Pigmentiphaga sp. H8: one gene and its partner. The main gene of each other region encodes a partner of the protein of the gene in region 2 in a complex. Links are inferred from orthologs where the notes say so. Each region holds a gene or a part of one and is shown on either strand. Other genes may lie near its edges.

Region 1 (15,931 bases), 120 kb from region 2 along the record:
CTACACCCTGGTCGTGATCATGCTTTCGGTGGGCCTGAGCCTGCTCCTGGCGCGTCCCAGCGGCATCGCGCTGCCCACGCTGATCCTCGGGCTGGCGCCTGGCGGTATTGCCGAGATGTGCATCACCGCCAAGGTGCTGCAATTGGGGGTGCCGCTGGTAACGGCTTTCCAGGTGTTCCGGCTGGCCTTCGTGCTGCTGATCACCCCGCCGCTCTACCGTGGTTTGCTTATGCGTTTTCCGGCGTTGCGCGACTGATTTCGAGCGCCCTGCGCAGGGTGATCCGGGCCTGTTGCGCGGCGTGGACATGGCATTTGCGATACGCCTGCTAAATATTATTGATTCGCAAAGTACACGCGGGTATGCTGCGATTCGCAGTTGAATTCAAGCAGCACGCAAGTCCCGTCTGCCATTGCGGATGTCCGCCATTACCGCATTTCAGTTCGTGTCGGCGTTCTTGGTTCCATTGCATTGTTTATTGATTAGAGGACGCCGAACATGGCACAGAAGGGCAAGGTCAAATGGTTTAACGCGGACAAAGGTTTCGGCTTCATCACGCCGGACGCCGGTGGTCCGGATGTGTTCGCTCACTTTTCCGCCATCGTCGGCCGCGGCTACCGCAGCCTGGCCGAAGGGCAGGAAGTCGAGTACGAAGTCAAGGACGGCCCCAAGGGCCCCCAGGCTTCCGACATCAAGCCGCTGTAAATAGCCGCACATGCGCGGGGCGGCGCACGCCGCCCCGCTTCCCCATCCCGCTCCCCAGCGGGGTGGGCTTGTTTTTTTCTAAAGTATTTGACCCCACCTACTGACCCCCCTACGCCCTTCGGGCGCCCCCCAGGGGGCGAAACCGGCGGACTGGCGAAGCCAGATCCGCGGTTTCCTGGGTCTAGGGAAAGCATCTTGAACTGAAACACGGGTGCTACCGCCGGCAGCCAGCGATAGCACCGGTGCCATAACCCAAGAAACGGGTACTAGACCCAGGATGCGGTGGATCCGGCTCCGCCGGTCCACCCGCATCGTCCCCTTGAGGGGGAGCGGCCAAAGGCCGCTTGGGGGTGGGCTTTCCTTCCGGTCCACCCGCATCGCCCCCTTGAGGGGGCCCGCGTAAGCGGGTAGGGGGTGGGCTTCCCTGGCCCGCACAAGCGGGCAGGGGTGGGCTTCCCTACGGGGTGACCAGATTAGCGGGTTTCCCCGCCGCCCACGCCAATATGTTCTCGAATGCAACCTTGAAATAAAGGTTGTAGCTGTTGCTTTCCACGAAGCCGATGTGCGGCGTGCAGATGACGTTCTCCATCCGCAGCAGCGGGTGGCCTTGCAGGATGGGCTCGCTTTCGAAGACGTCGACCGCCGCCAGCCCCGGCCGGCCCCGGTTCAGCGCCAGGACCAGGGCATCGGGCTCCACCAGCTCCGCCCGCGAGGTATTCACGAACAGCGCCTCGGGCCCCATGCGCTGCAGGTCGGCCAGCGTGACGATGCCGCGGGTTTCCTCGCTCAGCTTGAGCAGCATGCACAGCACGTCGCTGCCTTCGAACAGCGCCTCCTTGCTGGCCGCCGTCTCCAGGCCGTCGGCCCGTGCCCGGTCCAGGGTGGATTCGCGGCCCCAGACCGTCACCTTCATGCCGAAGGCCTTGCCGTAGCCCGCGATGATCTTGCCGATCTTGCCGTAGCCGAACAGGCCCAATCGGCCCCCGTGCAAGGTCCGGCCCAAGCCGAAATTGGGCGGCATCGACGACGCTTTCATGCCGGATTGCTGCCAAGCCCCATGCTTGAGGTTTGCCGCATATTGAGGAATTCGCCTCATCGCGCTCATAATGAGCGCCCACGTCAGTTCTGCCGGCGCAACAGGCGAGCCGACCCCCTGAGCGACGGCGACCCCGCGCTCGGTGCAGGCCTCCACGTCGATGTGCGACCCGACGCGCCCCGTCTGGGAAATCAGCTTCAGCTGAGGCAATTTATCCAGCAGGGCGCGGGTGATGGGCGTACGCTCACGGATCAGTACCAGCGTTTCCGTGTCGCGCAGCCGGACGGCCAATTGGCCCAGCCCCTTGACCGTGTTGTTGTAGACCTTGACGTCGTGGCCATCGAGCAGACTGAAGCAGTCCAGCTTGCGTACCGCGTCTTGATAGTCGTCCAGAATCGTTATGCGCATGGGCTTTCCTTCAATCAGCGTCGATGGTAGTCCAATTGGTCTTGTAAGTGGTAGCTGCCAACGGTAACGGACCCTTTCTTCCTGGAAACTTTTGCGGAAAGGGGGTGGGGTATATTAAGTTAAAGTCCGGCCGGGCCAATCGATGCCCGGCTCATTATTTACATCATGATCAGGCGCCCCAGCGTCGAGGAGAATGTCACCAATGAACGCCGTGCCTAAAACATCGGTTCCCAAACAACTTTCGGCGGTCGACGCTCCCGACTGGGTACGTCACGAACGATTGAAGGCCTGGGTGGCCGAAGTCGCGGCGCTGGCGCAGCCCGATCGCATCGAGTGGTGCGATGGCTCGCAGGAAGAATACGACCGGCTGTGCGAACTGATGGTCCAGGCCGGCACGTTGCGCCGCCTGAATCCCGCCAAGCGTCCCAATTCCTATCTGGCCTGGTCCGATCCGTCCGACGTCGCGCGCGTCGAGGACCGCACCTTCATCTGCTCCGAACGCAAGGAAGACGCGGGCCCCACGAACAACTGGGTGGACCCGGCGGAAATGCGCACCACGCTGAACGGGCTGTTCGCCGGTTCCATGCGCGGCCGCACCATGTATGTGATTCCGTTCTCGATGGGGCCGCTGGGCTCGCCCATCGCGCAGATCGGCGTCGAGCTGTCCGACTCGCCCTACGTCGTGGCCAACATGCGCATCATGACCCGCATGGGCCGCAAGGTCTATGACGTGCTGGGCGCCGACGGCGTGTTCGTTCCCTGCGTCCACACCGTGGGCAAGCCGCTTGCCCAGGGCGAGGCCGACGTCATCTGGCCCTGCAACGACACCAAGTACATCGTCCACTATCCCGAGACCCGCGAGATCTGGTCCTTCGGTTCGGGTTATGGCGGCAACGCGCTGCTGGGCAAGAAGTGCCTGGCGCTGCGCATCGCTTCCAAGATGGGCCGCGACCAGGGCTGGCTGGCCGAACACATGCTCATCCTGGGCGTCACCTCGCCCGAGGGCAAGAAGATGCACGTCGGCGCGGCCTTCCCCTCGGCCTGCGGCAAGACCAACTTCGCGATGCTGATCCCGTCGCTGCCGGGCTGGAAGGTCACCACCATCGGCGACGATATCGCCTGGATCAAGCCCAGCCCCGACGGCAAGCTGCGCGCCATCAACCCCGAGGCCGGCTATTTCGGCGTCGCGCCCGGCACCAACGAGAAGACCAACTTCAACTGCATGGCGACGCTGCGCGAGAACGTCATCTTCACCAACGTCGCGCTGACCGACGACGGCGACGTCTGGTGGGAAGGCATGAGCGAGCCGCCCGCCCACTGCATCGACTGGCAGGGCAAGGACTGGACGCCGGAAATCGGCAAGACCACGGGCCGCAAGGCGGCGCATCCGAATGCCCGCTTCACCGTCGCCGCCGACCAGAACCCGGCCATCGACGCCGAGTGGGACAACCCCGCGGGCGTGACCATCGACGCCTTCGTGTTCGGCGGCCGCCGCTCCACCACGGTGCCGCTGGTGACCGAGGCCCGCAACTGGGTCGAGGGCGTCTACATGGCCGCCACCATGGGTTCGGAAACCACCGCCGCGGCCACCGGCAAGCAGGGTGTGGTGCGCCGCGATCCCTTCGCCATGCTGCCGTTCTGCGGCTACAACATGAGCGACTATTTCAGCCACTGGCTGCAACTGGGCGCCAAGCTCGAGTCGGCCGGCGTGCGCCTGCCCGCCATCTTCTGCGTGAACTGGTTCCGTACGGACGAGAACGGCAAATTCGTCTGGCCCGGCTTCGGCGAAAACATGCGCGTGCTGAAGTGGATGCTCGAACGCATCGATGGCAAGGCCCAGGGCGTGGACCACGTCTTCGGCGTCACGCCTTCCTACGAGGACCTGAGCTGGGAAGGCCTGAACTTCACCCGTGAGCAGTTCGATCGCATCACCGCGATCGACACGCAAGCCTGGAAGGAAGAGCTGCGCCTGCACGACGAACTGTTCGACCTGCTCAAGCAGGGCCTGCCGAACGAACTGGTGGAGGTCAAGCAGCGCCTGTCCAAGCGCCTGCAAGGCTGAGCCTCGCTCGCAAGCCGGGCGGAGTACCGCTCCGGCTCGCGATGCACGGCCCCGATGCCCGCCCTGGGCGTCGGGGTTTTTTTATCCTGTCGGCAAAATTCGCCAAAATATAATAACTGCTACGTTTCTTCCGTTATTGGAAGGCAAGATTCGAACGCCATGGATCTTCTGTCCGCAGCACGCATCTATACCCAGGTCGTCGAACTTGGAAGCATCTCCGCCGTTGCCCGTGAACTCGACCTGGGCCATGCCTCGGTCCGGGAGCGCATCGAGAAACTGGAGGAATTCCTCCAGGTCCGCCTGCTCAGCCGCGATGCGAACGGGCTGGTCTGCACCGAGGAAGGGAAGACCTTCTACAATCACTGCAAGACCCTCCTGGCGGCCGCCGACGCAGCCGTAGCCGTCGTCCGGCAGGGCGAGCAAGAGGACATCCGCGGCAGCGTCCGCATAGCTTCCGCCCAGTGCTTCGGCGAGATCGTTCTGCCCGCGATATTGCTTCGCATCCGGATTGCCTATCCCAAGCTGCACCTGGACGTGATCCTGAACGACGCCGTGGTCGATCCCGTGACGGAAGGCGTCGATATTTCGCTGCGCGTCGGCTCCCTGGCCGAAGGCAGTTTCGTCGCCCATCCGCTGGGCCAGATCGGACGGGTGCTGGTTGCCGCCCCTTCGTTCATCGAACGGCACGGTTCGATCGAAACCCCGGACGACCTCGTCCGCCACCCGTTCATCCGGGTCAACGGAATCTTCGCCAATGACCGCGTCCCGCTCAGCCATCCGGAAAAAGGCGTGCGGCAGGCGCGGATACAAACCTCGTGCACCACCAGCCATTGGCGGCCCATGTACGAGCTGATTCAGTCCGGCTGTGGAATAGGCGTGGTGCAACAACCCGCCTGCATCGACGCGCTACGGAAGGGAAGCCTGGTGCAGCTGCTTCCCGAATACACCGTGCCGCCTTTTCCCATCCATGCACTGGTCCATGCCCATCGACCCACCGCGTCCAGGATCAGGGCCGTGCTGGATCAATTGAAGAAAGACGTTCCGGCGGCCCTGGAAGGGACGCCGTAGGGGCGGGATGCCGTTCCCTGTTGCGCCCCCTTGCCAAGCGATGACCCTGGTTACAGCGTGGCGAGCGACCATGGAAGACGGCCGCAAGCCGGTCATGTCCCAAGGAGAAACTTGTCGCTCGGGAGAAGCGCATGCATGTCAGATACATACTCGGATCGATCGCCACGGCATTGGCATTGGGCCTGATGAGCCCCGCCGGTGTCCAGGCGCGCAATATCATCGACACGGCCCAGACGGCCGGAATGTTCAGTTCATGGGTCAACGCGGTACGCGAGGCGGGTATGGAGCAGACGCTGAAAGGCCAGCCCTATACCGTGTTCGCGCCGTCCGACGAAGCCTTCGCCAAACTGCCCTCGGCCCAGCGCGAGGCATTGCGGAACAAGGACACGCTGGTGCAGGTGGTGAAGCTGCACATGGTGGCGGGCAAGGTCAGCCTGAAGGATGCCAAGGAAGGAACGCAGATCAGGACCGAGGGCGGCAAGACGCTGACGGTCCATCGCAAGAACCGCCGGCTGTTGCTATCGGATGCCGAAGTGCTGGAGCCCGACGTCGAAGTGGACAACGGCTACATCAACGTTTTGGATACGGTCCTGTTTCCCTGATTCCGCGGAGTGAACATGGGGAGTCCCGCGCCTTATTAAGATTCATGACTGAATCTTGCATTTTCTTCTAGCTCGAAGAAAATAGCACGGTTTGTCATGGAATTGTGCGAATGCAGACAGGGCGAGGATAATGACGCCTCATCTTCCCCATGAAAACCTCGAACGAGTTGCCACCCATGATAAGCAATCCCCTGCCTGGAAAGGAACCCGCCGGCTCCTTCGAAGCGTTGGACGTACGCGGCCAGGAGGGTTTGCTGGCTCCCAGGGTGGCTGCGCTTGGCAAGGCGCTGGCACGCGCTTCCCAATTGCAGGCCCGGATGCAGTTCGGGTTTTCTCAGACAGAGTGGCAAGTCGTCAGGTTGCTTGCCGATTTCCAGCCAGTCTCGATACGCAAGTTGGCTTCCCTGGCCATGGTCGATGCGGCGCAGATCAGCCGGGCGATCGGTGTCTTGACCAGAAATGGATTGGTCGAAAGAGGGACCTCGGCACGGGATAGCCGGCGAGCCGACCTAAGGCTGAGCCCCCTGGGCATGGAGACCGCCGTCACCCTGCGGCAGTTGTCCCGGCAGCGCAATGAGCGGCTGTTGGATGGCTATTCGCCAGAACGGATCACCGGCTTGTTTGAAATGCTGGAGGTACTGACCGCGCGGGCCATGCGTGAAGAGATGGACATTGCCGAAGGGGAGGCCAGCCGGGAAACGTGAGCGAAAAAATTTCACGTGGAGTATTGCGGCCGACTTTCCCGGAGTGAACGCCCTGAGTGGCTAGATGTTGAGTAGTGGGACCACCGCAGCTTTCAGAAACGCAATGGCCGAGAGCTGTTTCTCATCGGTAGCGCATGACCGGAACTACCGGATGGAGCGGGAACTGCGATCGACCAACTCGATGTCCCCCTTGCTTGGTAAGTGGTCTTGCCACTTGTGTGCCGTGGTCGGGCTGATGCCAGCGACAGGGCCGCTGCCTTCACCCCCAAGCTGGCTTATGGCTGTTCACCCGACAAGTGTTCCCAAGTGGCTGAAGCGTAGAGAACTCGAATTTCCCGGGCTCTTTCGGGTGAAAGAAGAGTGGCCCCAGCGCGTCGATGTTTCACGTGAAACATCGGCACGCCTTGATCGTAGAGGAAATTTGGTCGAGACCTTGGCGAGGGCTCATCCGCATCTCCCGACGCCTATTCCTGGTGTTAGCGGGTACGGCGATCACGTACCCACCCTATCCACTGCCACGTAGCGCTGACACACGCATCCTGAATAGCTCAAGCAGGCACCCCAGTGTTCCACGTGAAACACTATGGAGCAGCTTGTCCAGGGTAATGCTCGCGCTGACAGGGCGAGAATCCTATAATCCCAAGTTACCGTGGCGTTTTCTCACCAGACCCGGATATCTCTCCCTGGCCACGAAGGCTGCCAGGTCGCCAGGTGAAACCTGGCCTTTTGCGGATCCCACCATGCTGTATCCAACCGAATTTGATGTCATTGTTGTAGGCGGCGGCCACGCTGGTACCGAGGCTGCATTGGCGGCAGCGCGCGCTGGCTGCAAGACGCTGCTGCTCACGCATAACATCGAGACCCTGGGGCAGATGTCCTGCAATCCCTCCATAGGCGGGATCGGCAAGGGCCATCTGGTGAAGGAAGTCGACGCACTGGGCGGGGCCATGGCCCTAGCCACGGACGAAGCAGGGATCCAGTTCCGCATCCTGAACGCATCCAAAGGGCCTGCGGTGCGGGCTACCCGAGCCCAGGCAGACCGGGTGCTCTATCGCAAGGCTATTCGTCATCGACTGGAAAACCAGCCCAACCTCTGGCTGTTCCAGCAAGCGGTGGACGACCTGATGCTGGAAGGGGACAAGGTAGTCGGCGCGGTCACCCAGATCGGCCTGCGCTTCCGCGCGCGGGCGGTGGTATTGACCGCAGGCACTTTCCTGAACGGACTGGTTCACGTGGGACTGCAGAACTACTCGGCGGGCCGGGCCGGCGATCCGCCCGCGATCTCGCTGGGCAAGCGCCTGCAGGAACTCAAGCTGGGCCAGGGACGCCTGAAAACCGGGACGCCGCCCCGTATCGACGGGCGCTCTATCGACTTCAGTGTGCTGGAAGAACAGCCCGGCGACCTGGATCCGGTACCGGTGTTTTCCTACCTGGGCGATGTCGCCATGCATCCGCGCCAACTGCCGTGCTGGATCACGCACACGAATGCGCGGACGCACGAGATCATCCGTGGCGGCCTGGACCGTTCGCCCATGTACACCGGCGTCATCGAAGGGGTGGGGCCGCGCTACTGCCCGTCCATCGAAGACAAGATCCACCGTTTTGCGGACAAGACATCCCATCAGGTTTTCCTGGAACCGGAAGGGCTGACGACCCACGAGTTCTACCCCAACGGGGTATCGACCAGCCTGCCCTTCGATGTGCAGCTCGACCTGATCCATTCGCTGCCCGGGCTGGAAAATGCCCATATCCTGCGGCCCGGCTACGCCATCGAATATGACTATTTCGATCCACGTGGACTGAAAACGTCGCTCGAGACCCGCGCCATTTCCGGACTGTTCTTCGCCGGACAGATCAATGGCACGACGGGCTACGAAGAAGCGGCTGCGCAGGGACTGCTGGCCGGCATCAACGCCGCCCTGAAGGTGAAGGGCGAGGAAGCCTGGGTGCCGCGCCGCGACCAGGCCTATCTGGGCGTGTTGGCCGACGACCTGGTCACGCGCGGCGTGACCGAGCCCTATCGCATGTTCACGTCGCGGGCCGAGTATCGCCTGAGCCTGCGCGAGGACAATGCCGACTGGCGCCTGACGGAAACCGGCCGCCAGCTCGGGCTGGTGGACGACGCGCGCTGGGATGCCTTCAACCGCAAGCGGGATGCCGTGGCGAGCGAGGTCGAGCGCCTGCGGTCCACGTGGATCAATCCCCGGACTTTCCCGGCCCACGCTGCCGAGCCGCTGCTGGGCAAGGCGATCGAGCGTGAGTACACACTATTCGACTTGCTCAAGCGCCCGAACGTTTCCTATGATGCACTTATGCAAGCTAAGAATGCGGACGAGGAATTGCTGGCGGGGCCGGGCGTAACCGACCAGATCGTTGCCGAACAGGTCGAGATCCAGGTCAAGTATGCGGGCTACATCGCGCGCCAGCAGAACGAGATCGACAAGCAGGCCGGGCACGAGAACCAGCGCATACCCGAAGACATCGACTATGACTCGGTGCGCAGCCTGTCCTTCGAAGTCCGCCAGAAGCTCAAGACTCATCGGCCGCAAACCATCGGCCAGGCCGCCCGCATCTCGGGCATCACGCCTGCCGCCATCTCGCTCCTGCTGATACACCTGAAGCGCCGCCAATACGGAAAGCTGAATGCCGATTCCGCCGCCGACGCGAACCGGGCGGCATGAGCGTGTCCCACGGCCGCTCGACAACCACACGCCTTCTCCTGGGAGAAAAGCCGCGCCACGACGAGACAGGAGGCTCGTCGGTATCGATGCGCGGCTTGCGGGGAAGCGTGTCCGCTTCCCCGGCAAGGGGAGCTCCCGGCCGCCGGAGGGTCGTCCCATGAACATGTCCCGGAAACCGATCCCGATGCAGGAACCTTTCAATGGCGCGGTATTCGCCGCCCAGCTCGAGTCGGACTGCGCGGTGTTGCGCCTGCCGCTCGATCATGCGCGTATCGATCTGCTGCTGAATTATCTGGCGCAGATGCTGCGCTGGAACCGCACCTACAACCTCACGGCCATACGCGAGCCTGAGCAGATGCTTTTGCATCACATAACGGATAGCCTGTCGGTGGTGCCGGAACTGGCCCAGCGCCTTGCCGGCCAGCCGGCCAGCATCCTGGACGTGGGTTCGGGCGGAGGACTGCCCGGCGTGGTCCTGGCCATTTGCCGGCCGGAATGGCAGGTGCGCTGCGTGGACGCGGTGGAAAAGAAGACCGCGTTCATCAAGCACGTGGCCGGGGTGCTGCGGCTGTCCAACCTGGACGCGACGCACGCGCGGGTCGAGGAGCTCGAACCCGCCGAGTGCGACATCGTCGTCTCGCGCGCGTTCGCCTCGCTGCACGATTTTGCCGCGCTGGCCGGACGCCACGTCAAGCCCGGAGGGCGGCTGGCCGCCATGAAGGGCCATCCGCCGGAAGACGAGATGCAGGCGCTGAAGGACCAGGGCGCATGGCAGGTGGAAGGCGTTACGACGCTTTATGTGCCAAGATTGTCCGCCCGCCGCTGCCTGGTCTGGATGGACCGCATCGAGGGCGGGGCAAACGAGGGTTAGCAGAACGCGGCGCCGGCCATCGGCGCGTCAGATTCACCCAATAATCAGGTTGTATTCGATGTCTTCCAATTCCAGCATGGTCAACGAGGCGGCACCGTCCGGAGAAGAAGCCGGCGAGCTGGAGGCGATCAGCGGCGCCGAGCCGCTGGCCGCCAAGCGCACCGCCCGCATCTTCTGCATCGCGAACCAGAAGGGCGGTGTCGGCAAGACCACCACCGCGGTCAATCTGGCGGCGGCCCTCGTGGCCCAGAAGCAGCGCGTGCTGCTGGTCGATCTCGATCCGCAGGGCAACGCCACCATGGGCAGCGGCATCGACAAGCGCGAGCTGCAGGCCACGCTCTACGAGGTCCTGATCGGCGAAGCCAGCATCGCCGAGGCCGCGAAGGCATCCGAGAGCGGCTATGACGTCCTGCCCTCCAACCGCGAACTGGCGGGCGCCGAGATCGACCTGGTGGAGCTCGAAGAGCGCGAGCGGCAGCTCAAGCATGCCATCGCCGCCGTGGCCGACCGCTATGACTTCGTGCTGATCGACTGCCCGCCCACCTTGTCGCTGCTGACGCTCAACGGCCTGGCCGCCGCGCATGGCGTGATCATTCCCATGCAGTGCGAGTACTTCGCGCTGGAAGGGCTGTCGGATCTCGTCAACACCATCAAACGGGTCCACGCCAACCTGAATCCCGACCTGCGCGTGATCGGCCTCCTGCGCGTGATGTTCGATCCGCGCGTGACCTTGCAGCAGCAGGTCTCGGCACAGCTCGAGAGCCATTTCGGCGACAAGGTATTCAACAGCATCATCCCGCGCAACGTCAGGCTGGCCGAGGCGCCCAGCTATGGCCTGCCGGGCGTGGTGTTCGACCCCGCGTCCAAGGGGGCGCAGGCCTACGTGGCCTTCGGGGCGGAAATGATAGAGCGTATGAAGACGCTATAGCTTTGGGGAAGCACATCATGGAAATGAAAGCAGGATCTAAGGGTGTGAAGAAACCCAAAGGACTCGGACGCGGACTGGACGCGCTGCTGGGCGCCGACATGCCGGCGGTCAGCACGCTGGGCACCAAGTCCACGGCCCAGCCCGAAGCGAAGGAAGGTCCGCCCAATACGCTGCCGGTGTCCAGCATGCAGGCCGGCCGCTACCAGCCGCGCTCGCGCATGGACGAGGGCGCGCTGGGCGAACTGGCCGAATCGATACGCACCCAGGGCGTGATGCAGCCCATCCTGGTCCGCGCGATCGAAGGCGGGCGCTACGAGATCATCGCGGGCGAACGCCGCTTCCGCGCCGCGCAGCTGGCCGGCCTGGCCGAGGTGCCGGTGCTGGTGCGCGAGGTCAGCGACGAGAACGCCGCGGTCATGGCGCTGATCGAGAACATCCAGCGCGAGGACCTGAACCCGCTGGAAGAAGCGCAGGGCGTGCAGCGATTGATCGGCGAATTCGGCATGACGCACGAGCAGGCCGCCCAGGCCATCGGCCGCTCGCGTTCGGCCACGAGCAACCTGCTGCGCCTGTTGAACCTGGCCGCGCCGGTGCAGACCATGCTGCTGGCAGGCGACCTCGACATGGGCCACGCCCGCGCGCTGCTGGCGGTGGATGCCGCCACGCAGATCCAGCTTGCCACGCAGATCGTGGCCAAGCGGCTGTCGGTGCGCGAGGCCGAGAAGCTCGTCGCGCAGACGCTGCAAGAGGCGGCGCAGAAGTCCAGCCGCAAACCCGCGGCCAAGTCGCGCGACGTGCTGCGGCTGGAAGAAGCGCTGTCCGATCGGCTGGGCACGCAGGTGGCCTTCAAGATCGGCGCGAAGGAACGCGGCCAGATCATCATCGACTTCCACGGCTGGGAACACCTGTCGTCGCTGCTGGAAAAGCAGGGCCTGGCGGACGTGCTGGAAAACAGCTGAACGGATCGAGGAATCAGAGCGGCACGGCCAGCATGTTGTCGATGCTGAAGGAATCGACGATGACCAGGCGCCGCCTGAGCCTGAGGCGATCACCGGCGATCGCCATCTGGTCCTCGTATCGGCCGACCATATAGACCGACGCGTTTCCCTCCAGATCCGACTGCATCACCAGGAAGTTCGCGCTGGCGGAAATGGCGCCCGCGTCGGTTTCGTCGGCGCGCACGTTGGTGATGTAGTGGCGGAAGTTCACGTCCCGATACGTAAGCGTGCCCTTGATCAGCATGGTCACGCGGTCCTTGACCATCCCATGGCTGTAGCAGCCCATCAGCGGGGCGGGCAGTCCGGCGTCATGGTTTTCGCGCGACACGACGCGGTAGTCGCAGGCGTCGGCCGTGAAAAAGTCCGGCCATTCCGCATAGCGCCGCTGATCGAGCGCGTCCGCATAGTCGTAGTTGAAGCGTTCGACCCGGGCTTGAAGTGAAGGAACCATGGGATTGCCTTTAGACCTTTTCAGTAGCAGCCGGCTCGAAGCCCATCAACTGGTGATAGTGCGTCCAGAACCCGCGGATCGAGATTTCCTGGGACAGGTAATCCGTGTCGTGCAGTTCTCCCGTGCCTCCCATCTCCAGCACGGAATGTTCGCCGTGCCGCGTCTTCAGTCCTAGCTGGACCAGCCGAAGGGCTTCGCCGTCTTCCATCGAGATGTATCCCGCGGGCCCGATCAGGTTGACCTGCAGCAGTCGATTGTGCAGGTCCTCGTCCGTATCGCCCTCGAAGCCGAGGTAGGTGATGTGGAGTTCGACCGCATCCGGGCCCTTCGGACGCAGATGGCGGATGGCGTAGGTGTTGTCCACCTGGGCGACGACCAGCGACGGGAACATCGACAACAGGGTGGTCTTGTAGCCGTCCTGCAGATCGAGCGGCACCTCCAGCATGGCTGGATCGTGCATCTGAAGATCCGGCATCAGCTTGCCGCTGCCGGCGTAGTCCCGATCCAGATCACGCAGCCCCTGCGCATCGTCGTCGCTCAGGATCGAATGATTCCAGGTGTTCTTGCCGTCCTTGTCCAGCTTGATGCCGCCTTTCATCGCGGGTGTCTGGATGCCGAAGGACACCTGGAACAAATGCAGCAGCGACGCGTGATAAGGATCGCGGACGTTCTCGTTATAAAGCTTCCAGTTGCCCGCGATCTTCTGGCGCAGATAGCCGATGACCTTGGGCGTTCGCTGCATCAGCAGGCGGTCTATCTGCGTCAGGCTGTGCGGGCCCAGGTAGGCGGGAAGGGGCTCGGTGTCATCGCTATACGTGCCGAAGACAAGGCCGCCATGGGTCGCGATGCGAAGCTTGCGCAGGCCATGGTCCTTCTTGTCGAAGCAGGGCGGCATGCCGCCTTTTCCCTTGTGGCCTTTCTCGAAAGGCACGCTGGCAAGATCGCCTGACAGGCTGTAGGTCCACAGATGGTAAGGGCAGACGTGGCGCCTGGCGTTGCCGCGCACCTTGTCGGCAAGCCGGGCGCCCCGGTGAGCACAGGAGTTCTCGACGGCGTGGATGGACCCGTCCCTGGAGCGGCTGACGATGACCTGGGTGTCGCCGACCCAGTTGGTGACGTAGTCTCCCCACTGCGGAATCTCGCATTCCATTGCAAGGTAGTTCCAGACGGGACCGCGAAACAGCCGTTCCATCTCCAGGCGGTATATGCGCGGGTCCGTGAACACCTCGTAGGGAACGCGGGAGAAATCCGCCGCGGGCCAGACAGGTTGAGCGCCATGCGCCTGCGTGTTCATTGTCGAGGGTTCCTTTTCGATTGGAGACGCCAGCGGTATGGGAGAATCGTAGCGAAGCAGCCGCCGCGGAAAAATGGCCGAGCCTGAAAACGAGTTTTTCAGCAAATGGAGAAATGCACGATGGACCGTTGGGCTGAATATGAATTCTTCGTGCGGGTCGTCGAAACGGGAAGCCTCAGCAAGGCGGCCGAAGCGTTGAACTTCTCCACGCCATCGGCAAGCCGGCACCTGGCGGCATTGGAAAAGCGCCTGGGCGCGCGGCTCGTGGAGCGAAGCACGCGGCGCCTGTTCGTGACGGAGGTGGGCCAGAATTTCTATGCCCGATGCAAGGCCGCGCTGGAGGAGATGACCGAGGCGGAAGAGGAAGCGGCCCTGACTTCCAGCTCGCCGTCGGGCAGCTTGCGCGTGACCGCGTCCCTGTCGTTGATGCTGCAGCACGTCACCCGATTGCTGCCACGCTTCACCGAGAAATATCCCAGCGTCAAGATCGAGCTGATCGCCGCGAATCGGTACTACGACATCACCGACGATGACATCGACGTGGCGATCCGGACCCGCGAGTACGAGCCCGATTCGACACTGGTGATACGGCGGCTGGCGACGACGCGAAGAATCCTCGCGGCATCGCCGGCCTACATCGACCGTCATGGATTGCCCGCCGTGCCGCAGGCATTGGCGGGACACAAGTACCTGGGCTACAGCTACCACAATCCGAACGAACTCACCTTCCAGCGCGGGAAGGAAGTCGTCACCATTCCGATGGCGCCGCTGCTGGATGCCAACGACGGACAGATCGTACGCAGCGCCGCCCTGGAGGGACTGGGCATTCTCAGCCAGCCCATGTATGTCGTCCATGACGACCTGATGGCCGGACGGCTGGTTCCCGTGCTGCTGGATTGGGAACTGCCCCGGCTATCGATCAGCCTGGCCTATCGGCGCCGCAAGCTGGTGCCGGCGAAAACGCGGGTCTTCCTCGACTTCATCACGGAAGACTTTCACCAGAACGAATACGAGAAGCGCTGGGAAGCCGCGTTGACCATGGCGCAGCGGCCACCGCAAGCGCGCACCGGCGTTTCGCGCCGGCGTGGACACGTGGCCTGAACGTGGCGTTCAGGCCACGAGCAGCGCGGCCATCCGGTGCGGATCGGCATGCGTCGCGATGATGGTCAGGCCGGTTCGCTGTTGCGGGATATCAGCCGCCGACAGCGGCCGCACGTCGAAGCGCCTTTCGTCGGGAGCGAACTGCACCAGGCAACGCCGGCCGTCCGCCAGGGCGACGACGCCCTTGAGCCGCAGCAGGTCCTGTCCCAGCGCATCGGCCAGCGCATGCAGGCGGATCAGCAGCGCGTCGCGCGCCAGGGGATCGGGCAGGGGAAGGAAATGCGCCTGCTCCGCATGATGATGCGCGTGCCGGCCATGATCGTGAGGGTGGGCATGATCGTGGACATGCGGTGCCGGCGGGCTCGCGGCATGGTCCACATGCCCGGGTTCCGCGACCGGGGGCGACGACGGGCCGCATGGCGCGAGGGCGCGCGAAACCGCCTCCCACGCCAGGTCGGCCTGGTTGGAACGCAGCACCGGCACGCCGGGCTTGAGCGCCGCCAGCCTCGCGGCCAGGGCGCGGGTCGACGCTTCGTCGGCTTCCCGTGTCTTGGTCATGATCAGCGCCTGCGCCGCGCGTACCTGCGCCCGCGCTTCCGGATGGCGATCGAGCAATGCCGCGCCGGCCGGCGCGCCCGCCACCGTGACGACGGCCTGCAGGCGGTAGCGTTCGCGCAGCAGCGGATGTTCGTGAAAGGCCTGGAGAATGGGCGCGGGGTCGGCCATGCCCGTGGTCTCGATCGCCACGGCGGGAAACGCCGGCATGCGACGTTGCAGCCGCGCCCAGAACAGGTCTTCCAGGGCCTGCTCCAGGCCCGGCAGCCCGGTGCAGCAGACGCACGATCCCGATACCAGCGAAGCCTGTTCGGTCACGCCCAGCAGGGCGCCATCCAGGCCGACCTCGCCCAGTTCATTGACGATCACCGCCGCGCCCCGCAGTCCCGGCTGTTCCAGCCACGCCGACAGCAGCGTCGTCTTGCCGCTGCCCAGGAAGCCGGTCAGCAGATAGACGGGGATGGGGGAC
Region 2 (11,518 bases):
CTCGGGAAAGATGGAGATCGTGTTCGCCGATCGCCGCGTCCTGATGGAAGCGGGCGATTCGGTCTATTTCAATGCGTCGATTCCGCACCGCTCCCGGTCGATAGGCAAGACGCCCGCGCAGGCGCTGGTGGTCGTCAGCGATCCCTCGAGGCGGGAGTGAGGCGGCGGCCGCGGGGCCGCGTTCCGCGAAACGAAAGTGGGTGGTTACTGCCAGGAATCCCGCGCTATCATTGCGGACCTTGCCGTATCCTCGGCCGGCTCTCGAAGAACAAGGAATCCCATGCGTCTTGCCTCCCGCCCCTTCTCGATCTTCATGCTCGCGCTGTTCGCGCTGGTGCTTGCGGCCTGCTCCGGCGGCAAGCCCGAGTCGGCCATCGAGGCCTTCTATCGCGCGGCCGCCAAGGGCGATGTGGAAAAGGCCACCGAGCAGATCTCCTTCGCCCAGGTGCCCGCCGCGCAGATGGTGCAGGCCAAGGGCAAGGTCCAGATGATCGTGGGTGAAATGCAAAGCCGCATCAACGCCAACGACGGCCTGGACAGGATCGAGATGGAGCAGGTCACCGTCGACGAAGCGGGCAAGGCCGCGCAGGTTCGCGCGCGCATCAAGTACAAGAACGGCAAGGACCAGACCCAGGTCCACAAGCTGGTCAACGAAGACGGTACCTGGAAGATCCTGCTCAAGTGAAGCCGGCCCGCGCGGCGCTGCGCCGGCTGGGCGGCGCGCTGGTCCTGGCGCTGCTGGGCGCGGCCGCACAGGCGGCGGACCTGCTCGCGCCCGGCGCCCGGGCGGGTGACCTGATCTTCCGCGAAGGCACCGAGGCGGTCAGCGCCGCCGTCATGGCGGTCGACCGCGGCGCGTACAGCCATGTCGGCATGCTGGTGGGCCAACCGGGAAACTGGCAGGTCGTGCATGCCACGCCTTCCGAAGTGCGCGGCCGGCCCGATGGCGTCGTGGTCGATGCGCTGGCGTTCTTCGTCGATCCCCGGCGCTCCCGGCGCCACGCGGTCTATCACGTCGAGGCCGGCGACGAGGCGCGCCAGCGCGCCGTCGCCCTCGCGCTGTCCATGCAGGGGCGGCCGTTCCGCATCGCCGACCCGGCCGGTACCTATTGCACAGAACTCGTCTGGAAGGCCTGGCGCGATGCCGGGATGGACCTGGACGTGCGGTTCACCTCGTTGGCCCTGCCCTTGCTGCCGGGCAACTATCTGCTGCCGAGCGACCTGCTGGCATCGCCACGGCTTCGGCCGCTGGCGCCGGCCCTGCCCTTGCCGGCGCGGAGCTAGGCCCGTTCCTGCGTCAACTGCTCGAACAGGTCGTACAGCCGCGGGTCGCTCTTGCGCCCCCGCTCTTCCCGCATGATCCGCATGATGTCCTGGTGCGTGCGCGGCCGCTGGTAGGGACGCGTCGAGGCCATCGCGTCATAGCTGTCGGCCAGGCTCACGATGCGCGACAGGAGCGGAATCTGTTCGCCGTGCAGGCCGTCGGGATAGCCCGCGCCGTCGAACCATTCGTGGTGATGGCGGATGGCCGCGGCGACGACGCTCGAGTCGTCGCAGGGAACGGCGGCGAAGATGCGTTCGCCGCGTTCGGAATGGGTCATCATCAGTTCGCGCTCATCGGGGTCCAGGCGGCCGGGCTTGTGCAGGACGGCGTCGGGAATGCCGATCTTGCCGATGTCGTGGAAGCGCGCGGCCGCGGCCAGCAATTCGAGTTCGCCTGCCGCCAGGCCGCAGGCGCTGCCCAGCATCCAGGCCAGTTGGCCCACGCGGTCGCAATGTTCGTGGGTTTCGGCGCAGCGCTCGCTCAGCGCGACGAAAAGCGGATCGAGAGTGGGGTGTTCGGGGATGGCGTCGGACATCGATGTCGTGCTGGAGAAAAAACCTGCGAATTCTACTGCCCGGTGCTTGCATGGTACCCTGGCGCCCGGCGGACGACGGAAGCCCATCAAAGGCCTTCCGGCAGGCCGTCGTCCTCGCGCCTGATGCGCGGGGCCGAGCATGGGTGTCTGACGATATGGCTTCCCCTTCGCTGGTCGACTCCAGGGCGTCCTGGATCATTGCTACCGCCGCCCTCTGTTGCCTGGGCATGACCTTCGGCGCGCCGCTGATCTCCACGGTCGGGCTCAAGGCCATCGCCGGCGAAATGGGAGGCGCTCGTTCCGTGCCCGCCCTGGGAGGCTCGCTGGCCTGGCTCGGGTCGGCGGTGGGTGGCGTGATGATGGGGCGGCTCGCGCACCGCTTCGGCGTGCGCTGGACGGTCATGGCCGGCTCCGTGTCGGTCTGCCTGGGGCTGTTCATCTCCACCCTGGGCGAGCCGTGGCTGCTGTATATCGGCCACGGCGTGTTCATCGGATTCCTCGGCATGGGCGGCCTGAACGCGCCGCTGTACGTCTACGTCAGCCAGTGGTTCGAACGCCGGCGCGGCTCCGCGCTGGCCTTGCTGTCCAGCGGAAGCTACATCGCCGGCGTCGTCTGGCCGCTGGTGTTCGAACACACCATCAGCACCTGGGGCTGGCGCGCGACCATGATGGGCTACGGCGTGCTCGAGGCAGGCGTCGTGCTGGTGCTGGCGTCCCGCTTCCTGCGGCCCGTCGCCGACACCGCCGTCCGCGCGGCGGAGCACAAGGGCGGCGAGCGGCCCACCGTGTTCGGCCTGCGCCCCAATACCGTCTTCGTCATGCTGGCCGGCGCCGCCTTCCTCTGTTGCATTCCCATGGCCATGCCGCAAAGCCACCTCGTCGCCTTGTGCTCCGACCGCGGCCTGCCGGCGGCCGTGGGCGCGGCCATGCTCTCGGTCCTGCTGGCCGCGGCCTTCATCAGCCGGCAGGCCTGGGGGCTCGTCGCCGACCGCATCGGCGGGCTGCGCACGGCGCTGATCAGTTCGGTGATGCAAGCCGCCGCCGTCTCGGGCTACCTGTACGTGACCGAGCAGTTCGGCCTTTTCACCGTCTCCATCGCCTTCGGGCTGGGCTTCAGCGCGCTGATCCCGGCCTATGTCCTGGCCGTGCGCGAGGCCTTCCCGGCGAAGGAAGCCTACTGGCGGGTTCCCTCGCTGATGCTGATGAGCGGCTGCGGCATGGCGGTGGGCGGATGGCTGGCCGGCTACATGTACGACCGGTATGCCTCGTACGATCCGGCGTTCTTCACCGGCGTGCTGACCAACGTGGCGAACCTGGTGCTGCTGGCCACGCTGGTCGTGTTGCAGTTCAGGTGGATGCGGCGGGCCACGGCGTGACGCGGCGCCGCCGGGGGGTCAACTGATCTGCAGGTTCAGCTTCTTGATCACCTTGTTCCAGTAAAGGATCTGCTTGTCGATGAAGGCCTTGAGCTCGCCGGGCGAACTGCTGGTGGGCTCGGCGCCTTCCTGCCGGAAACTGGCCTGCAGCTTGGGTGAGTTCATGACCTTGACCACGGCGGCGTTCAGCGTCTTGATGACGTCGTCGGGCGTTCCGGCCGGCGCCAGCAAGGCGTTCCAGGTGTTGATCTCGTAGTCCGCGAACATGCTGTTCTCAGCCATGGTGGGGACCTCGGACAGCTGCTGCACGCGCGTGCGGGTCGTGACGGCCAGCGCGTCGAGCTTGCCGGCCTTGACCAGCGGCATGGCGGCCGGCAGGGTGGCGAAAGTGAATTGCGCGTCGCCGCTCATCACCGCGGTGTTGGCCATGGCGCCGCCGCGATACGGCACGTGGACGATCTCCACCCTGGCGGCATCGCCGAACATGGCCGCCGCGATGTGGACCGGCGAGCCGTTGCCGCTGGTCGAATAATTCAGCGATCCGGGCTTGGCGGCCGCGGCCTTCACGAGTCCGTCCAGCGATTGATAGTTGCGCTTGGGATCGGCCACCAGCACCAGCGGAATGGACGCCAGCATCGAGACCGGTGCGAAGCCCTTCACCGGGTCGTAGTTGAGCGAGTTGTACAGGGAAGGATTCATGCCATGGCTGGAGACGGTGGCGATGAAAACGGTGTAGCCGTCCGGCTTGGCGTTCTGTACGTAGGCCGCGCCTATGCTGCCCGCCGCCCCGGGCTTGTTCTCGACCACCACGGAAGTCTTGAGTTCGGCGGATAGCTGCTCGCTCAGCGCGCGGGCGAGCAGGTCCGTCGTGCCCCCGGCTGCATAGCCCACCACCAGCCGGATGGGCTGTTCAGGATAGGCCGCCGCGGCGTTGCCCGCGGCCAGTGCCAGTGCCGCCAGCAACATGAGTTTCCGTGATGTCATCCTCTTCTCCTTTTCGACGAGGGGTCAGCGGCCTTTGAAGACGGGCCGCCGCTTTTCCGCGAAGGCTTTCTTGCCTTCTTTGTAATCGTCACTGTCGAAGCACTGGACCACCAGCGCCTTCATCGCATCCAGGTCGATGTCCGCGCACCGGTCGGCCAGGATGTGGATCATCTTCTTGCCCGCCTGCAGCGTCAGCGGCGCGAGCGCATTGATCTTGTCGAGGTAGCCGGCCAGGCAGGCATCGAGGTCCTCGCGCGGCGCCACCGCGTGCAGCAGGCCCTTCTCGCGCGCCTGTCCGGCGGGGAAGCGGTCCGCCGTCAGGAAGATCTCGAGCGCGTTGGCGGTGCCGGTGGCGCGCACCAGGTTCTGGATGGCCGTGAAGCGATAGCCCAGCCCCAGCTTGCCGGCGGGAATGGAGAACGAGGACGCCTCGCTGGCGATGCGCAGGTCGCAGCACAGCGCGATGTTCAGCCCGCCGCCTATGCAATAGCCATGGATGCGCGCCAGCAGCGGCTTGGGGAAGTCGCGCAGCGCGAGCTGGGCGGCCTCGGCCACGACCTCGTACTGCTCGACCGCGTCGGTGCCGGTGCGCAGCGCGTCGAACTGCGAGATGTTCGCGCCGCTGACGAAAGCCTTTTCGCCGGCGCCCGTCAGCACCACGCTGCGGATGCCGGGGTCGCGCAGGAAGGCGTCCAGCGCGACCGGTATGGCCGCCCACATCGCGTACGAGACGGCGTTGTGGCGGTCGGGATCGTTGAACGTGATCCAGCCGGTCGGGCCGTCCTTCTCCACGATCAGCTGGTCGCAGATCTCGTCTTGCAGCAGGCGCTGGCGGGTCATGTCCTTTCCTTGTCCATGTAAGCGGCGATGCCGTTGTTCAGATGCCTACGCACCGCCGCGCGGGCGGCATCGCTGTCCTGCCGCCGGATCGCGTCGAAGATCTCCTGGTGCTCGGCATCCACGTGGCCGATGCGCGGCGTGCCGCTGTGGCGGTAGCGCAGCGTGCGCACGGCGTTGTGGATGACGTAGCTCAGGTGTTCCATCAGGCGCGTGAAATAAGGGTTGTTCGAACAGCGGGCGATGACCAGGTGGAACTGCAGCGCCGCCTCCGCGCCGCGCTCCCAATCCTTGCCCGCCGCGTCGGTCCTGCGCAGCGCGGCTTCCAGCTCGACCAGTTGTTCGTCCGTGCGGGCCTGTGCCGCCAATGCCGCCGCGCCCGCCTCGATCTCGATGCGCAGCTGCGAGACCTGCAACAGCTGACGGATGTCCAACAAGTCTTCCTGCACGATCTTGAACCTGCGGCCATTGACGTTGCCCGCCACGAAGGTGCCGACGCCGCGGCGGGTCTCGATCAGGCCGTCCAGTTTCAGGCGCGCGATGGATTCGCGCACCACGTTGCGGCTGACCCCGAACTGGCCAGCCAGATCGTGCTCGGTGGGCAGCCGCTCGCCCTCCTTGAAATCACCCGAAAGAATCTTCTGGCGCAGTTGGCGGGCGATGGCGTCGGGCAGGTTGTCGGGCCGTTCGAAAGCGGTGAACATGGCGACCTCGCGGAGTGGAAGAGGCAGGTTTTATATCACCCCCTCTTCCTTCAGCGCGTCGATGTCGCCGGCCGACAGGCCCAGCATCTCGTAGACCGGGGCGTTGTGCTCGCCTCGCGACGGCGCATGCGCGTACTCGCCCGGATCCGAGCGGCTGAAGCGTATCGCCTGCCCCATGACCTGGATGTCGCCCAGTTCCGGATGCCGCAGCGAGGCCGCCATGCCCAGGTGCCGGACCTGCTCGTTCTCGAAGGTCTTGTCCATGGTCAGGATCGGGCCGCAGGGCACGCCTTCCCGGTTCATCAGGTCCACCCATTCCTGCGTGGGCCGTGTCCGGGTGCGCTCGGCGATGGCGGCATTGAGCGTCGGCCGGTTGCGCGCGCGCAGGGGCACGGTCGCATACCGCTCGTCCTGCAACAGCGCCTCGGCGCCGATCACCTTGCACAGGCGGGCGAAGATCTCGTTGCCCATCGCGGCGATGTTCATGTGGCCGTCCGCGGTCGGGAACACGCCGGTAGGGCTGCTGGTGGGATGGTCGTTGCCGCTCTGGCCGGGCACTTCCTTGTTCATCAGCCAGCGCATGGCCTGGAAATCCATCATCCACACCTGGGATTGCAACAAGGAGGTCTGGACCCACTGGCCCTGCCCGGACTGCTCGCGCTCCAGCAGCGCGATGAAGATCCCGATGGCGCAGAACAGGCCCGCGGTCAGGTCGGCGACAGGAATGCCGGCGCGCATCGGCCCTCGGCCCGGCTCGCCGGTTACGGACATGATGCCGCCTATACCCTGCGCGATCTGGTCCAGGCCCGGACGATCGGCGTAGGGGCCGTCCTGGCCGAAACCGGACACGCTGGCGTACACCAGGCGCGGATTGACCTGGCGCAGGCTTTCGTAATCGATGCCCAGCTTGAACTTCACGCTGGGGCGATAGTTCTCCACGACCACGTCGGCCTGCTTCACCAGCTCCAGGAAGAGGGCCTTGCCCTTGGGATGCTTCAGGTTGAGCGAAATGCTCTGCTTGTTGCGGTGCGTGTTCTGATAATCGGCGAACTGCGCCGATCCGCCGGGCTTGTCGTCGTCGGTGGCCGAGGGTTCCTCGATCTTGATGACGCGGGCCCCCCAATCCGCGAACTGCCGCACCGCCGCGGGGCCGGAGCGGACGCGGGTCAGGTCCAGCACCGTCAAGCGCGCCAACGGTTTCATCCGCCGTCTCCTTGTTCTTTCTTGCAGGCCGGTCCGTGGACGCCCTGTCATAGGTAGGTTGTTGGACATCCTACATAAAAGAATCCGGAAATACAAAAACTTTTTTACCCCCTGGGCTCAGGACAACGCGGCTACGCCGCCCGGCCTCCCGGCCAGGGCCGTCCGCAGGAACCGGTCCAGCGCATTGCCGAACGCCCGCCGGTCCGCTTGGCTGAACGCGGCCGGCCCGCCGGTCGCCACGCCGCTCGTCCGCAATTCCTCCAGCATGTCCCGCATGGCCAGGCGCTCGCCTATGGTCGCCTCGGTGTAGCGTTCGCCGCGCGGGTTCAGGACCGCCGCGCCTTTTTTCAGCACCTCGGCCGCCAGCGGAATGTCGCCCGTGATCACCAGATCGCCCGCCACCGCCTGCTCGGCGATATAGGCGTCGGCCACGTCGAAGCCGCGCGGCACCTGGACCGCGTTCACCCAGCGCGACGGCGGCGTGCGCAGCATCTGGTTGGCGACCAGCGTCACCTGGACGGCGCAGCGGTCGGCGGCGCGGAACAGGATGTCCTTGACGACCGCGGGGCAGGCGTCGGCGTCGACCCAGATGCGCAGGGGATTCATGATGGCGTTGATATCGAGGTTGTCCGGATTGCTCCGTAGAGCGTCTTACTTGCAGCAAAATGGGTGTAAATGGGTGGCATTTCCGGATTCTGTCGGAACGTATGAGCCGCGGGGCTTACTTCCCGATGCAGAACCGCGAAAAAATCACGCCCAGCAGGTCATCGCTGCTGAACTCCCCGGTAATCGACGTCAACGCCTCGTGCGCCAACCGTAATTCCTCGGCGAACAGGTCCAGCACCCGATCGCTTTGCGCCGCGTGCTCGGCCGCCAGTTCCAGGTGATTCGCCGCCGTCAGCAGCGCGTGGATATGCCGCTCGCGCGCCAGGTAGGGGGACTCCGCCGACGGGTTCCACCCGGCGATCGCCAGCAGCTCGCGCTTCAATCCGTCCAGCCCCAGCCCGGTTCTGGCCGACACGGGTAGCCGTTTGGCGCCCGCGGCCTGGGCCTGTCCGACCTGACCGCCTTCGACCAGGTCCATCTTGTTCACGACTTCCAGCACCGGAGTGCGGGGCGGCAGCCGCGAGGTGATGGCGGCGTCGAGTTCGGGGCCCGGGCGCGTGGCGTCGAGCAGGTGCACGATGACGTCGGCCTTGCCGATCTCGGCCCAGGTGCGTTCGATGCCGATGCGCTCGACGGTGTCCTCGGTGTCGCGCAGGCCGGCGGTGTCGACCACGTGCAGGGGCACGCCGTCGATGTCGATCTGCTGCACGACCTTGTCGCGCGTGGTGCCGGCGATGGGGGTGACGATGGCGGCGTCGAAGCCGGCCAGGGCATTGAGCAGGCTGGACTTGCCGACGTTGGGCTGGCCGGCCAGCACGACGTGCAGGCCTTCGCGCAGGATGGCACCCTGGCGGGCCTGCGACAGCAGCCGGGCCAGGTCGGCCTGGATGGCGGCCAGGGTCTCGCGCGCCTGGTATTTCTCCAGGAACTCGATCTCTTCCTCGGGGAAGTCCAGCGTGGCCTCGACCAGCATGCGCAGGTGCACGATGCGGTCGGCCAGGCCGTTGACCTCGGCCGAGAACACGCCCGTCATCGAGGCCGCCGCGCTGCGGGCGGCCGCTTCCGACGACGCGTCGATCAGGTCGGCCACGGCCTCGGCCTGGGCCAGGTCCATGCGGTCGTTCAGGAAGGCACGGCGGGTGAATTCGCCGGGCTCGGCCAGCCGCATGCCCATCTCCATGCCCGCCCGCAGGCAGCGCGCCAGCAGGCGCCGCAGCACCACCGGCCCGCCATGGCCCTGCAATTCCAGCACGTGTTCGCCGGTGTAGGAATGCGGCGCCGGGAAGGATAGCGCGATGCCTTCGTCGATGATCCCGCCGTCGGCATCGCGGAAAGGCAGGTAGTGCGCATGGCGCGGCACCAGCGCGCGGCCCAGCAGCGCCTGCATCAGCCCATCCAGCGGCTGGCGCGCCGACACGCGCACGACGCCGATCCCGCCGCGTCCGGCGGCGGTGGCGATGGCGGCAATCGGATCCTGGTCGGAAATCATGGGCGAAGTTCGGAAAAGGCGGCGAAGCGCATCAGGGCAACCCGGTCCTCGCACTGTAAAACAAAAGGCCGCTCCGGCTACCCGGAACGGCCCTACTGCCAGCCACTCGACCCAGGGCACCGCGGATCCGGCTTTGCCGGTCCGCCAGTGCCGCCCCCTTGAGGGGGAGCGGCCAAAGGCCGCTTGGGGGTGGGCTTTCCTTCCGGTCCACTGATGCCGCCCTGGGGGAGCTTATCTAGTTGCCTGCTTGGTGATGAACCACTGCTGCGCGATCGACAGGCAGTTGTTCACCACCCAGTACAGCACCAGGCCCGCGGGGAAGAAGAACATCATGCCGCCGAACACCAGGGGCATGATCATCATGACCTTGGCCTGCACGGGATCGGGCGGCGTGGGGTTGAGCTTCATCTGCAGGAACATGGTGGCCATCATCAGGGCCGGCAGGATGAACCAGGGATCGGGCGAGGCCAGGTCATGCACCCACAGGATCCAGGGCGCGCTGCGCATTTCCACGCTGGCCAGCAGCACCCAGTACAGCGCGATGAACACCGGCACCTGGACGATCATCGGCAGGCAGCCGCCCACCGGGTTGATCTTCTCGGTGCGGTACAGCTCCATCATCGCCATGTTGAGCTTCTGGCGGTCGTCGCCGAACTTCTCTTTCAGCGCCTGCATGCGCGGGGCGACCTTCTTCATCCGCGCCATGGACTTGTAGCCGGCGGCCGACAGCGGGAAGAACACCGCCTTGATGATCACGGTCAGCGCGACGATGGTCCAGCCCCAGTTGCCCAGCAGCTTGTGCAGCCAGGTCATCAGCAGGAACAGCGGCTTGGCGATGATGGTCAGCCAGCCGTAGTCCACCACCAGGTCCAGGCCCTGGGCCACGGCGGCCATGGCGGACTGGTCCTGCGGGCCGATCCACAGCTTGGCGTCGACGGTGTTGCCGGTTCCGGGGGCCAGCGTGCCGACGGGCTCGATGGCGCGGACCGCGTACAGGTTGTTGCCGACCTTGGACATGTCGTAGGTGCGGGCCACGCCTTCGGGCGGCACCCAGGCCACGGCGAAGTAGTGCTGGATCATGCCCAGCCAGCCGTCGTTGGCCGACTTGTTGAACGAGGCCTTGCCCTTCTCGATGTCCGAGAAGGTGACCTTCTGGAACTTGTTCTCGGCGGTATAGATGGCCGGACCGGTGAAGGTGCTGTAGAAATGGCTTTCGCCGGGCGGCTTGTTGCCGTCGCGGGTCAGCTGGAAGTACAGCGAGGGCGAGACGGGCTCGGCGCCGACGTTGGCCAGGTTGTGGCGCACGTCGATGGCGTACTGGCCCTTGTGCAGCGTGTAGGTCTTGATCAGCTTGACGCCGCCGCTCTCGGCCTCGAACGAGATCTCCAGCTTGTCGCCGGCTAGTTCGCGCGCGGGGGTGGTGACGTGGAAGGGCGTGCGGTGCGTGGGGAACGACGCGCCGTTGGCCGCGCCGACCACGCCGCTCTGCGCCAGGTAGACGCGCTGCGCGGAGTCGTCCAGCAGCACGGTGGGATGCTCGCGGTCTTCGATGTCGGCGTGCTTGAGCAGCTCGGCCTTGACGATCTGCGCGCCCACGGTGTCGAAGGTCAGGCGCAGTACGTCGGTCGTGACGACGATCTTTTCGGCGGGGGCGGCCTGCTGGGCCTGGGGCGCGCTACCGGGAACGGCGTCGGTGCCGGCCGCGGGCGTGGCCGCCGGCGTCGCGGACGGCACGCCGGCCTGGTCGGGCTGGGCCTGGGGCGCCTGCGCGGTCGCCGTCTTGGCGGGGGTGGAGCCGAACATCGAGGGATGTCCGTTGTACTTCTGCCAGCCATCCCACAGGAAAAGCAGGGATAGCGAGAAGATCATCCAGAGGATGGTGCGTTGCATGTCCATGGACGGATAGTTCCAATCGTCGTCGCGGCAAAGTCCGCTAGTGTAGCTGAGGTCCCCCCCTACGCGCTGACGCGCGCCCCGAATGGTGGGCCCCCCAAGCCGCTACGCGGCAGCCCCCCAAGGGGGCCGGGACCCGCCTTGGGGCGGCCCGGCGCCGGGTCCCGTGGGGGCGATGCGGGTGGACCGGCAAAGCCGGATCCACCGCATCCTGGGTCGGGCGCGAGGGATGGCGGGGAGAGTATCGGGGGTCATTGTTGAGGTTCTGTGCTGGTCGACCGGCTTTTACCTTGTCCTGCCGGAGGAACGGGGTCCAGACCTCCTTGGGCGTAGGGGTGGCAGCGGCAGATGCGGCGCAGGCCTAGATAGGTGCCGTGGACGGGGCCGTGGCGGTCGATGGCTTCCATCGTGTAGGCGGAGCAGGTGGGGGTGAAGCGGCAGGACTGGCCGATCCAGGGGCTCAGGAAATACCGGTAGAAACGGATGGGCCATATCAGCAGGCGACGCGGGAGCGTCGAGCCGGTTGGCAGCGCGTTGCTATGGGTTTCCGTCACGATGGGCCCCTGT

What was found.
Region 1: the proteins of mnmE (region 2) and mnmG are in contact, whole or in part, in a solved structure (PDB 9HIP), measured with the Escherichia coli proteins. The link is inferred for Pigmentiphaga sp. H8 from one-to-one orthologs.

The regions. Positions count from the first base shown.
Region 1 is NZ_CP033966.1:5,862,868-5,878,798, reverse strand. Bases 6,871-9,793 are described here. They hold mnmG (tRNA uridine-5-carboxymethylaminomethyl(34) synthesis enzyme MnmG), read left to right. Parts: upstream 6,871-7,323; coding sequence 7,324-9,264; downstream 9,265-9,793. Other genes in these bases: rsmG (16S rRNA (guanine(527)-N(7))-methyltransferase RsmG), read left to right, coding at 9,449-9,793. Also shown: EGT29_RS27830 (AbrB family transcriptional regulator), read left to right, coding at 1-256; EGT29_RS27825 (cold-shock protein), read left to right, coding at 497-703; EGT29_RS27820 (D-2-hydroxyacid dehydrogenase family protein), read right to left, coding at 1,161-2,147; EGT29_RS27815 (phosphoenolpyruvate carboxykinase (GTP)), read left to right, coding at 2,350-4,209; EGT29_RS27810 (LysR family transcriptional regulator), read left to right, coding at 4,369-5,277; EGT29_RS27805 (fasciclin domain-containing protein), read left to right, coding at 5,409-5,879; EGT29_RS27800 (MarR family winged helix-turn-helix transcriptional regulator), read left to right, coding at 6,029-6,583; more of rsmG, read left to right, coding at 9,794-10,135; EGT29_RS27785 (ParA family protein), read left to right, coding at 10,194-11,063; EGT29_RS27780 (ParB/RepB/Spo0J family partition protein), read left to right, coding at 11,087-12,022; EGT29_RS27775 (aromatic-ring-hydroxylating dioxygenase subunit beta), read right to left, coding at 12,036-12,512; EGT29_RS27770 (Rieske 2Fe-2S domain-containing protein), read right to left, coding at 12,523-13,806; EGT29_RS27765 (LysR family transcriptional regulator), read left to right, coding at 13,927-14,907; EGT29_RS27760 (GTP-binding protein), read right to left, coding at 14,917-15,931. UniProt on the Escherichia coli protein: NAD-binding protein involved in the addition of a carboxymethylaminomethyl (cmnm) group at the wobble position (U34) of certain tRNAs, forming tRNA-cmnm(5)s(2)U34.
Region 2 is NZ_CP033966.1:5,980,804-5,992,321, forward strand. The notes cover bases 6,871-9,740. They hold mnmE (tRNA uridine-5-carboxymethylaminomethyl(34) synthesis GTPase MnmE), read right to left. Parts: upstream 9,056-9,740; coding sequence 7,685-9,055; downstream 6,871-7,684. Other genes in these bases: EGT29_RS28360 (CaiB/BaiF CoA-transferase family protein), read right to left, coding at 6,871-6,963; EGT29_RS28365 (YaiI/YqxD family protein), read right to left, coding at 7,081-7,560; yidC (membrane protein insertase YidC), read right to left, coding at 9,290-9,740. Also shown: EGT29_RS28320 (helix-turn-helix domain-containing protein), read left to right, coding at 1-160; EGT29_RS28325 (DUF4878 domain-containing protein), read left to right, coding at 281-685; EGT29_RS28330 (YiiX/YebB-like N1pC/P60 family cysteine hydrolase), read left to right, coding at 682-1,284; EGT29_RS28335 (HD-GYP domain-containing protein), read right to left, coding at 1,281-1,859; EGT29_RS28340 (MFS transporter), read left to right, coding at 2,015-3,235; EGT29_RS28345 (tripartite tricarboxylate transporter substrate binding protein), read right to left, coding at 3,254-4,219; EGT29_RS28350 (enoyl-CoA hydratase), read right to left, coding at 4,244-5,059; EGT29_RS28355 (FadR/GntR family transcriptional regulator), read right to left, coding at 5,056-5,760; more of EGT29_RS28360, read right to left, coding at 5,791-6,870; more of yidC, read right to left, coding at 9,741-10,954; membrane protein insertion efficiency factor YidD, read right to left, coding at 11,203-11,481. UniProt on the Escherichia coli protein: Exhibits a very high intrinsic GTPase hydrolysis rate. Involved in the addition of a carboxymethylaminomethyl (cmnm) group at the wobble position (U34) of certain tRNAs, forming tRNA-cmnm(5)s(2)U34.